DNA from 2 places in the Claveliimonas bilis genome. Region 1 is predicted to be linked to the other one. Evidence: predicted binding sites of a transcription regulator. Region 1 holds the regulator's gene; the other holds the start of a gene.
What was found. Region 1 encodes Rex, which represses fermentation and respiration genes when NADH is low (regulators of the CRP and FNR family bind a similar motif). Its sites were predicted from a motif close to ATTGTTAANTANTTAACAAT; they were not measured.
Positions count from the first base shown of each region.

Region 2: the regulator Rex is predicted to act here: its motif matches at 2,130-2,149, upstream of R2J37_RS11665 (NADH-quinone oxidoreductase subunit NuoE family protein).

Region 1 covers NZ_AP027742.1:1,926,812-1,933,072, forward strand. The annotation lists gene alr (alanine racemase) at 1-1,035, opposite strand, end outside; gene R2J37_RS09540 (NAD(P)H-hydrate dehydratase) at 1,040-2,536, opposite strand; gene R2J37_RS09545 (redox-sensing transcriptional repressor Rex) at 2,667-3,317, opposite strand; gene abc-f (ribosomal protection-like ABC-F family protein) at 3,483-5,405, shown strand; gene R2J37_RS09555 (magnesium transporter CorA family protein) at 5,408-6,261, opposite strand, start outside.
Region 2 covers NZ_AP027742.1:2,400,136-2,406,396, reverse strand. The annotation lists gene R2J37_RS11680 ([Fe-Fe] hydrogenase large subunit C-terminal domain-containing protein) at 1-1,200, opposite strand, end outside; gene R2J37_RS11675 (ATP-binding protein) at 1,243-1,665, opposite strand; gene R2J37_RS11670 (hypothetical protein) at 1,658-2,011, opposite strand; gene R2J37_RS11665 (NADH-quinone oxidoreductase subunit NuoE family protein) at 2,317-2,811, shown strand; gene R2J37_RS11660 (ATP-binding protein) at 2,815-3,372, shown strand; gene R2J37_RS11655 ((2Fe-2S) ferredoxin domain-containing protein) at 3,406-3,786, shown strand; gene nuoF (NADH-quinone oxidoreductase subunit NuoF) at 3,800-5,587, shown strand; gene R2J37_RS11645 (NADH-dependent [FeFe] hydrogenase, group A6) at 5,603-6,261, shown strand, end outside.

The sequences.
Region 1 (6,261 bases):
CTCTCCTCCGTCCGTCCCTACCAAAGTTACCCTGTCTTGGAAGGTTACCGCATCTATGTCTGTGACATCAACCATAAACTGATCCATACATACCCGTCCCAGAATGGGCGCTTTCTTTCCACGGATCAGGACATATCCTTTATTGGACAGACTCCTTGGATAACCGTCTCCGTAACCTACAGGTATGGTCGCAATGCGTGTTTTCCTTTTTGTCACGTATGTGCATCCATAGCTTACAGGCGTTCCGCTCTCCACCCATTTTACATGAGCCACATGACTGATCAGCTGAAGCGCCGGCTTCAGGGGAACATTCTTCTTTTCCACTTCATTGGAAGGATAAAGCCCATAAGTGGAAATTCCCGCACGGACAAGATCCATATTGGCTTCCTTTACATCAATAATACCCGCACTGTTTGAGCAGTGATAATAAGGAAATGTGACCTTCCGTTTCTCCAGCTTCTCTTTCATCCACAGATAGCGCTCTAACTGCTTTTTTGTAAATGTCTTATCTGCTTCATCTGCTGTGGCAAAATGAGAGTACATGCCCTCCAATACCAGATTCGGCAAAGAAGCAATCCGGCAGATCTCTTCCACACTCTCCTCTGTAATCTGAAAGCCCAGCCTGGACATTCCTGTATCCAGTTTAATGTGGATATATGCCTTTTGATTCAATTTTTGTGCCCTCTTGGAAATATCTTCTGCCATTTCCAATGTATAGCAGGTCATACGTACTTCCTGCTCTATCATAATATCCCGCTGATCCGGGAAAATACAGCCCAGAACCAAAACCGGCTTCTTCACCTGATTTTTCTTCAATAGAACAGCCTCATCCAGAGTGGCAACTGCATATCCCCATATATAATCTTTTTCTTCCATTACATATCTGGCAATCTGCACGGCGCCATGGCCATATCCGTCCGTCTTGATCACGCCGATCATCTTCGTTTCTTCTTTGATGTTTTGCTTCATCATATCCAGATTATATTCCACTGCGTCCAAATCTATTCTGGCGCAGACTCTGCTGTATTTTTTCATACGATCATTCCTCCAGTCTTTTCAGAACAGTCCCGATATTTTCCGCCAGGTCTCTTGCAAGCACACTGTAGCTTCCCTTCTCCCTTTTTGCCTCATCTCCTGCCAGTCCGTGAAGGTAAACACCCAGGACCGCTGCATCAAAACAGGACATTTTCTGTGCAAGAAGACCTGTGATCACACCTGCAAGAACATCTCCGCTTCCTGCCTTTGCCATAGCCGCATTTCCTGACAAATTCACAAAAGGATGCTCCCCGGGACTGAAAATACACGTGCGCGCATCTTTCAGTACACATGTAACATCATATTCTCCGGCAAACTGCTTTAATATTTCCATTCGGCTGTTTCGAAGTTCTTCCACTGATTTCCTTGTTATCCTGGACATTTCTTTCATATGGGGAGTAAAAATAAACTGACCACGGACAAGATTTTTCATATAGCGGCTGTGCGCAGATAAAAGATTCAATCCGTCCGCATCCACAACACAGGGAACCTCTACATTTTCCAGTGTTGCCTGTAAAATCCTCCGTGATTTGTCGCTGGTTCCAAGCCCGGAACCAATACTCACCACATCCGCCCATTTCAGCAGCTGCAAAAGTTCCCGTTCGTCAAAGAAATCATAACAGCGAACGATTGCCTCCGGAAGAAGCGTCTGCAGTACAGCCCGGTTATCCTCTGACGTATAGATCTGTACCAGACCTGCCCCCGTCTTATAGGCCGCCAGTGCGCCCAGATAAGCTGCTCCGGCCATTCCTTTGCTTCCGGCGATAATAAGAACCTTTCCATAAGTCCCTTTATGAGAATCCTCTCTGCGCTTCGGCAGCATTTTCGCCGCATCCTCCTGCTCCAGCGCATAGGCTACATCTCTGTCCCCCGGCATCTCTGAGACATCGACTCCTATATCCGTTACCTTTACTTCTCCGGCAAACTCCTTCCCCGGATAAAGTACACAGCCAAGTTTTTCACACTGAAAACTGACTGTCAGCTCTGCCCGGAAAGCGTCGGTTACAACCTCTCCGGTAGATGTGGAAACTCCGGAGGGTACATCTACTGCCACTTTTTTCCCCTCAGACCGGTTCATCGCCTGAATACATTCCAGGTAATGCCCTTCCACACGCCTGCTAAGCCCTGCCCCGAATATGGCATCGATAAGCAGGCTGCATTTTCTCTCCGTAAAACCTTCCTCTATGGTTCCTCCTGCCTCCCGGAAAAGCTGAATCTGCCTCTTTGTCTCTTCGGTACAATGATCAGGGTTTCCCACCATACAGGCTGATACTCCCGCTCCTCTTTCCAGAAGAAGTCTGGCGATAGCAAATCCATCTCCGCCATTATTTCCGGATCCGCATACAACACATACATCTGACAGATCTGCATCTGTTTCACATACCGTTTCTACAAAAGTTCTTGCCGCCCTTTCCATCAGGATAAGAGACGGCATTTTTTTCTCCCGTATCGTATACCCATCCGCTGCCTTCATTTGTCTTCCATCCGGCAAATATCTCATACTGTCAACCCCCTTTTTATTTATATAGAACAAAGAATCCGCAACAGGAAACGAAGTTTTCTATTGAAAAAGCGTGTAAAGAAAGCCTGTCCTTTCGCACACGCTTACTTCACACGCTGTCATATCCCCGCTATTTTTCAGCCCTATGTTCCTCGTTGTAACGGCTGATATTATAGGATAATCTCATCAGACTTTCCGATAAGTGTACATTTTCCACGATCACGTTATCCGGCAAATTCAGATCTGTATGAGCAAAGTTCCAAATCGCCTTTATCCCATAGTCCACCAGCTGATTTGCCACTTCAATTGCCTTTGCCTTAGGTATGGTGAGGATTCCGATCTCAATATCACTGTTCTTCATAAAATCTTCCAGCTCATCCATCATATAAATAGGCACTCCACGAATTGTCATTCCCTTTAAAGTAGGATTAACATCAAAAATGCCTTTTAATACAAATCCCCGCTTTTCAAATCCTGCATGATTCGCCAGAGCATGACCCAGATTTCCTGCCCCGATGATGATCATTCCATGTTCTTCCTCCAAACCGAGGATCTTTCCTATCTCTGTATAAAGATATTTCACATTATATCCATATCCCTGCTGGCCAAATCCGCCGAAATTATTTAAATCCTGCCGAATCTGGGATGCAGTTACCTGCATTCTCTTACTCAGATCATTTGAAGAGATACGTTCCACCCCATTTTCAAGCAGTTCTCCTAAATACCTGTAATATCTTGGGAGCCTCCGTATGACTGCCTGCGAAATTTCTCTGCTTTCCACTCTTTTCACCTTCCCAATCTTTTTCTGTCTACATTATATAGAATTGTTTGTTCAAAGTCAAATTTTTGTTCGGAAAACTTTGGAATATTAGATTTTATATAAAGAATTGCAGAAAATTGACACCTTCACAAATCACCGATATAATAGTCCCGGAGGTATATATTTATGATACTAGCATGTCATTCAATTGAAAAAGCATTTGGTGAGGATGTCATTGTAAAAAACGGCTCCTTTCACATAGAAGAATATGAAAAAGCAGCACTTGTTGGGATCAACGGGGCTGGAAAATCAACAATACTGAAAATGATTGTGGGAGAACTGCCACTTGACGGCGGCAGCATTACTTTATCGAAAGGAAAATCTCTTGGCTATCTTTCCCAGCACCAGAATCTCTCCGGAGGAAACACTATTTACGAAGAAGTACGCACTGCCAAAGCGGAGATCATATCACTGGAAAAAGAGATCCGCCGAATTGAACAGGAAATTCCCAACCTTGCGGGTGAACAACTTACTGAGCGTCTGAATACTTATCACCGTCTGTCTGACCGGTTTGAACGTGAAAATGGCTATGCCTACGAAAGTGAAATTGTGGGAGTACTCAAGGGGCTTGGTTTTGACGAAGAAGAATTCTCCAAACCGGTAGACGCTCTTTCCGGTGGTCAAAAAACACGTGTAGCATTAGGCAAACTTCTTCTTACAAAGCCGGATGTCCTTCTTTTAGATGAGCCTACCAACCATCTGGATCTTAATTCGATCTCCTGGCTGGAAACTTATCTTCTGAATTATTCCGGTGCCGTGCTTATCGTCTCCCATGACCGCTATTTTCTCAATAGAGTGGTAACAAAGGTCATTGAAATTGAACAGGGTTCCATTATGACCTACCTTGGCAATTACACAGATTACTCCCGTAAAAAGCAGCAAATCCGTGAAGCAAGGATGAAAGAGTATCTCAATCAGCAGCAGGAGATCCGCCATCAGGAAGCCGTGATCGAAAAGCTCCGCTCTTTTAACAGGGAAAAGTCAATCAAGCGTGCAGAAAGCCGGGAAAAAATGCTGGAAAAAATGGAACGCATAGAAAAGCCTGCGGAGCAAAGAACAGATATCCATCTGGTGCTGGAACCTTCCTGTGTCAGCGGAAATGATGTTCTTTCCGTAGATCACTTAAGCAAATCTTTTCCGTCCCAGCCCCTTTTTGAAAATGTCAGCTTTGAAATCAAAAGAGGCGAACATGTAGCGGTAATCGGAGATAACGGAACCGGCAAGACAACCCTCCTTAAAATCCTGAACCGGGTTTTGCCTGCTGACAGCGGAAGCTTTACACTTGGGACAAACGTACATATCGGATACTATGACCAGGAACATCATGTTCTTCATATGGAAAAAACTATATTTGAAGAAATTTCAGATGCATATCCTTCTCTTACAAACACGGAAATCCGCAATATGCTGGCTGCTTTCCTCTTCACGGGGGATGATGTTTTTAAGCTTATCGGAGATTTAAGCGGCGGAGAGAGGGGACGTGTTTCCCTGGCAAAGCTTATGCTTTCGGAAGCAAATTTCCTCATTCTTGATGAGCCTACCAACCATCTGGATATCGCCTCCAAAGAAATTCTGGAAAACGCTCTGAATAATTACAAAGGCACCGTCCTCTATGTGTCCCATGACCGATATTTCATTAACCAAACGGCCACCAGGATCCTGGAACTTGTAAACAAAACATTTGTCAACTATATCGGCAATTATGACTATTATCTGGAAAAGCGGGAGGAATTGACTGCCGCATACGCGTCAGTTCCATCCTGTGATAATGCCCCGGCTGCCGAAGCAGCCTCCGAAGCCAAGTTAAGCTGGCAGGAGCAAAAAGAAGAAAAGGCACGGGAACGGAAACGACAGAATGATCTGAAGAAGACAGAGGAACGCATAACTTCTCTGGAGGAACGAGACGGACAGATTGATGAGCTGATGGCGCTGGAGGAAGTATATACCAATTCTATACGCTGTCAGGAACTTGCAAAAGAAAAAGCCGACATCGCTGCTGAATTGGAGGAACTGTATGAAAAATGGGAGGCTCTCGCCTCCCAGGAATAAAATCAGAGAATTTTTTTCTTTTTAAAGATTAAAATACAGACAACAATAACGATCAAACTTAGTGCAATAACGCCGGGATATCCGTTTTTCAGCTCCGGCATATTTTCAAAATTCATACCGTACCATCCGGTAATTAAGGTGAGGGGGAAGAAAATGGTGGACAACACAGTCAGAAACTGCATATTACTATTCTGTTTTGCATCCACCTGTGCCTGATACAGATCTCGCACCTGCTGTGCGTATTCCAGCAAATGGGCAGTCCTCCCCATCAGCCGGTCTGCCCGATTGGAAAGTGTCCCGAAATATTTGAGCTGTTTCTTGGCGAAAAATCCATTTTCATTTTCCTCTAGCTCTGTTCCCATATCCATCATTTCATCATAATAGCCGCGAAGTGTCAGAAGTTTTCTTCGTATCGGCATCAGTTCCCTCTGGAAATTTTCAATTTTCCCCTGCATGACGTCTTCTTCCATGCGCATAAGGATTTTCTCATACTGCATCAAAATTTCCTGATCTCTGCTCATAAATTCAGCAATAAAATTATATATGAACCGTTCCTTTGTTTCTCCTTGATGGGTCTTTTTTCTTTTGATCCTTCGGATCAGCCTCATAGAAAAATCTTCATCATCTACAAGTACAACATGATCTTGATTCACAAAAAAGTAAATGCGGTATCTGCTTCCAAGCACGTCCAAAAGCCTGGGGATACAAAGTGTACCCGCCAGGCATTCCTGCTGTGTTTCCAGTTTACAAAATCCTATCTTGTTGGTCTGTATTTCATTTTCATACTGTATACCTGCCAATTCCAAATCCCGGCGGGCATTTTTGGAATCAGTGAGAAATACAGCCGGAGGCCTTG
Region 2 (6,261 bases), 470 kb from region 1:
CCTTACAATATCTTCGGCCAGAGCACGGCATGTGGGCGCACCGCAGGAGCCGCAGTCCAGGCCGGGGAGCTGTTCTGTCAGCTCTTCTACCATGCCCATCATTTCCAGACTTTCCCGGAATGTCTTCCCAAGCCGGAATACAGGCTCGTATTCCACATAGCTGTCCCAGTGATAATCCACATCGGGATACATGTTGGAGTGGGTGCGGGACACAGGAAGATAGCGGTGCAGCTTCTTCGTCTTTGCAGTGGCAATGTAGGGATTTTCCACCGTCAAAGCGCCGCCGACACAGCCGCCGTTGCAGGCATTCAGTTCCACGAACTTCAGACCGTAAAATTTTTCATCTTCCAGATCGCTCAGGACGCGAAGGACGTTCATAATGCCGTCAGCTGCCAGATAATTGTCTGTGATCAGCCCGGCTGCCTCTCCCCCGCTGTTGCTCCAGCCAATTCCGATACGGCCGGAGGCGGCAAGCGGCTTCAGGCGGGACTCATCGTGGGTCATATGAGTTAAGAGGACGGGGTAAACGTCCTTGATCGCCAATACCTTGTCAATCTGGCTTTTTTCAATGCCAAGAGGTGCTTTGGCATAAGTTACCTTGGAAGGACAGGGAGAAATGAAAAAGATCCCGATATCCGAAGCGGGAAGTCCTGTCTTTTCCATTGCCTTTTTTCTGGCAATCTCGGCTGCGATCTCCACAGGAGGCTTAAGGGGCAGAAGACGGGGGATAAGCGTAGGAAAGCGAACCCGGATCATACGGACAATGGTGGGACAGGCTGTACTGATGAAAGGAGCTTCATCCCGATGCTGTGCAATGTAATTTCTTGTCATTTCCGAAACAAGCTCCGCTGCCGCACTCACTTCAAAAACATCATCAAATCCCATAGAGATCAGGGCATTTAACACAATATCTATGTTTGTCAGATTGTTGAACTGCGCATAGAGGGAAGGGGCGGGGAGAGCCACTGTGTATTTATAATGTGTGATCTCCTCCAGGGAGTCAGATACAGGTATTTTGGCATGGTTGGGGCAGTAGCGGATACACCGTCCGCAGTCCACGCAGAAATCCGGATTTATGGAAGCCTTGCCGTTATGTACCCGTATTGCCTGGGTGGGACAGTATTTGATGCAGTTGATGCAGCCGGTGCAGGCGTCCTTATCCAGTTTTACAGAATTTATAAATTTATCGTTATGATCCAAAGCTGAAGTGCCTCCTTCCTGTCAGTCCTTTTGATGAATCTCTTACATATGGATATCCATGGTGACGGTAGTTCCGCTTCCGATTATGGTGTCGATCTTCATATCGTCAGAATACTTCTTCATATTGGGAAGTCCCATTCCGGCGCCGAAGCCAAGAGAACGAACTTCCTCCGGAGCGGTAGAGTATCCCTGCTGCATGGCTTTTTCCACATCGGGAATGCCGGGGCCGGTGTCGGCAAGGATGATCCGGATGTTGTCATCAGAGACCAGTACTTTGATTGTACCGCCGTTTGCGTGGATCACCATGTTGATCTCTCCTTCATACATGGCAATGGACACTTTGCGGATCACTGTGCTGTCTACACCCATCATTTTCAGCTTATTCTTTACGCTGCTGCTTGCTTCGCCGGCGCGGGTAAAATCATCGCCCGGAACCTGATATTCAAATGTCAGTGTTTTACTCATGCGCACCACCTCCAGGCAGTCCGTGAGTATACAGGATACCGCATGCGCAGAACATGTCCAAAGATGTCTGCAAAATACAGATATCCCTTTCTCCCGCAAGAGCAAGAGCCTCTAAGCCGGGGGATTTTCCCTGGACAAAAATAATGCACGGCATATCCATCATTTCTGCAGTACGTATGACCTGCGGATTGCAAAGGCCGGTGAGAAGGGCGGAATGGGGAGAAGCATAAGCCAGCACATCACTCATCATATCCGAGGCAAAGGCTTCGGAGACAGTGTGGTCAAGCTGTGCTTCGCCCTCCAGAATACGGGCCTTCAGGAGCGATTGGATTTCTCTGATTATCATAGGAACCTCCTGCAAAACAGAATACTAATATGAAACAATTGACTTTAATAAAGTATAGCATTGAGAATATGGCAAATCAATACATTTTGTATAAAATATATAAAAAACGAGGTTAAATATTGTGCATTTATTGACATGATTGTGAAAAAAATAGCTTGAATGTAAACAAATTTAACAAAATATAAGGAAAAAATAAGTGGATATTTAGTATGTACTGTGGTAGAATGTGTTATAAACAATAGTCAGCCTCTATATAGGAGCGCTGGGCAATTTTCAGACAAAATACAAACAAGGGAGGTTCAGAAATGCTTTCTAAGAAAACATCAGTTCCGTTTCGCGGAACTGAAGCACAGGAACAGGCACTGCTGGAAGTGATCCGCGAAATGAAAGATGAAAAAGGTGCGCTTATGCCTATCCTGCAAAAGGCGCAGGATATTTACGGATATCTTCCGATAGAAGTGCAGAAGATCATTTCCAATGAAACGGGAATACCGCTGGAAAAAATTTATGGCGTTGCGACATTTTATTCTCAGTTTACGTTAAGTCCCAAGGGCAGATATAAGATTTCCGTCTGTCTTGGCACGGCATGCTATGTAAAGGGCTCCGGCGACATCTACAATAAGTTGATGGAAAAGCTGGGGATCGTGGGAGGAGAATGTACCCCCGACGGTAAGTTTTCCCTGGATGCGTGCCGTTGTATCGGTGCCTGTGGTCTGGCCCCTGTCATGACCATCAATGACGATGTATATGGCAGGTTAAAAGTAGATGATATTGACGATATTTTGGCAAAGTACGAATAGCCTATGCTGCCGGAAATATCATTGCATGTTCTTGATACGGCGGAAAATTCTGTCCGTGCGGGAGCAGCTTTTGTCGAAATAGAAGTTGCAGTCAGTACTGCAGAAGATTCTCTTAGTATTACCATCAAAGATAACGGATCCGGTATGGACCCTGAACAGGTGCAAAGAGTGACGGATCCCTTTTTTACTACCCGGACAACGCGCAAGGTAGGGCTTGGTGTTCCGTTTTTTAAGCAGGCAGCGGAAATATCAGGAGGGAGCTTTCAGATTACATCCAAGAAAGGGAAAGGGACGGTCCTTACCGCCCGGTTTGTCCTGTCCAGTATTGACAGAATGCCTCTTGGCGATATGAGTATGACTGTACATAATCTGATGGTATACCATGAGGAAGTGGATTTTCGGTATCGTTATGCGTGCGATGGCCGGGAATTTGTCCTCGATACAAGAGAGATGAAAGAAATGTTAGGCGATGTGCCGCTTCATTCCCCGGAAGTTTCCGCATTCATTATGGATTATCTTAAGGAAAATCACAGGGAAGTAAGCGGAGGGAAAAATTTGTAACGGAAAGATCTGAAAAAGAAATGGAGGAAGAGTATGAAATCTCTGGAAGAGTTACGGGCAATTAGAGAGAAAATGCAGGGAAAAGTCGGCTTCCGCTCCGAAGATGCGACACAGACAAGAGTAGTTGTGGGTATGGCAACCTGCGGAATCGCAAGCGGCGCCCGCCCGGTTCTGGCAGCGCTGGCAGATGCTGTACAGGAGGAAGGATTAAATAATATTAACGTAACCCAGACCGGATGCATCGGACTTTGTCAGTATGAGCCGATTGTTGAGGTGATGGAGCCGGGCAAAGAAAAGGTTACTTATGTGAAAATGACGCCGGAAAAGGCAATGGAAGTGTTCCGCCTGCATCTTAAGGGCGGGCAGGTTGTAACAAAATATACGCTTGCAGCGGAAAAAATCAGTAAAGAATAAAAGGAGGTTACATATGTATCGTTCACATGTACTGGTCTGTGGAGGAACCGGATGTACCTCCTCAGGCAGCCAGAGGATCAGAGAGAAACTGGAAGAAGAAATCAGAAAGCAGGGGCTGGAAAATGAAGTTGGCGTTGTGAAAACAGGATGTTTCGGCCTGTGCGCCTTAGGCCCTATTATGATCGTATACCCGGAAGGTTCCTTCTATTCCATGGTAAAGGAGGAAGATATCCCGGAAATTGTATCGGAACATCTGCTGAAAGGAAGAGTTGTAAAACGTCTCCTCTATGATGAGACAGTAAAAGGAACGGAAGTGCTTCCCCTGCAGGAGACAAAGTTTTATAAGAAACAGCACAGAATCGCCCTTAGGAACTGCGGTGTGATCAATCCGGAGAATATTGAAGAATATATCGGTACAAGAGGCTATGAGGCGCTCGGAAAAGTGCTGACAGAGATGAAACCGGAGGATGTGATCCAGATCCTTCTGGACAGCGGACTTAGAGGAAGGGGAGGAGCAGGATTCCCCACAGGTCTGAAATGGAAGTTTGCAGCGGCAAATGAGGCGGATCAGAAATATGTCTGCTGTAATGCAGATGAAGGGGATCCCGGTGCATTCATGGATCGATCTGTACTGGAAGGTGATCCCCATGTTGTACTGGAAGCTATGGCAATTGCAGGATACGCTATCGGAGCATCCCAGGGATATATCTATGTGCGTGCAGAATATCCGATCGCGGTAGAGCGTTTGAACATTGCCATCGGTCAGGCAAGAGAATACGGTCTTCTGGGAAAAGATATTTTCGGAACCGGATTTGATTTTGATATTGAGCTTCGTCTTGGAGCCGGTGCCTTTGTATGCGGCGAAGAGACTGCTCTTATGACATCCATTGAAGGAAACAGAGGGGAGCCTCGTCCCCGTCCGCCGTTCCCGGCGCTGAAAGGATTGTTCCAGAAGCCGACGATCCTTAACAATGTGGAAACTTACGCAAACATTCCGCAGATCATTTTGAACGGACCGGAATGGTTTGCATCTATGGGAACGGAGAAGTCCAAAGGAACAAAAGTTTTTGCCCTCGGCGGTAAAGTAAACAATACGGGACTTGTGGAGATTCCAATGGGAACTACACTCCGGGAGATTGTAGAGGAGATCGGAGGAGGAATCCCGGGAGGCAAGAAATTCAAAGCGGCCCAGACCGGAGGACCGTCCGGCGGCTGTATCCCGGCAGAGCATTTTGATGTTCCTATTGATTACGATAACCTGATCGCCATTGGTTCCATGATGGGATCCGGCGGACTGATCGTTATGGATGAAGATACCTGTATGGTGGATATCGCTAAATTCTTCCTGGAATTTACAGTGGATGAATCCTGTGGAAAATGTACGCCGTGCCGTGTGGGAACAAGGCGCATGCTGGAAATTCTGGAAAAGATCACCAAGGGTCAGGGAACCATGGAGGATCTCGATCGCCTGGAAGAACTGGCAGAACATCTGAAATCCAATTCTCTGTGTGCGCTGGGGCAGACAGCTCCCAATCCGGTTCTTTCCACCCTGCGGTATTTCCGGGACGAATATATCGCTCATATTGTAGACAAGAAATGTCCGGCAGGAGTCTGTAAGGATCTTCTGCAGTACCGGATTGATGCAGATAAATGTAAAGGATGTACTCTGTGTGCAAGAACCTGTCCGAACGACGCTATCATCGGCAAGGTAAAAGAGCCGCATGTGATCAATCAGGAGAAATGTGTGAAATGCGGCGCCTGCATGGAGAAATGTCGTTTTGGTGCTATTTACAAAGAATAATGGAGGATGGAGAATATGGAAAACGTAAACTTAAAAATCAATGGTCTTGAAGTATCCGCTCCAGCCGGCTCCACCATTCTTGAAGCGGCACATCTGGCAGGAATTAAGATACCGACTTTGTGTTTCCTGAAGGAAATCAATGAGATCGGTGCATGCCGTATGTGTGTGGTGGAAGTCAAGGGAGCCAGAAACCTGGTGGCAGCCTGTGTATATCCGGTGACGGAAGGAATGGAAGTGTACACCAACACACCAAAACTGATCAAGTCAAGAAGGAGAACGCTCCAGCTTCTTTTGTCCAATCACGATAAGAAATGTCTCTCATGCGTAAGGAGCGGAAACTGCGAGCTTCAGCAGCTCTGCAGGGAGTACGGAGTAGAGGATGAGAACTATTTTGAAGGAAAAACCAATCATTATGAGCTGGATGATTCTGCTGCTCATATGATCCGCGACAACAACAAATGTATTTTGTGCCGGCGCTGTGTGGCAGTGTGCGAAAAGACCCAGGGGATCGGTGTGATCGGACCCAACAACCGGGGATTTGATACATTTATCGGATCCGCATTTGATATGGGGCTGGGGGAGACCAGTTGTGTATCCTGTGGACAGTGTATTGCAGTCTGTCCTACAGGGGCATTGTATGAAAAAGATTATACAAATCAGATCATAGAAGCGAT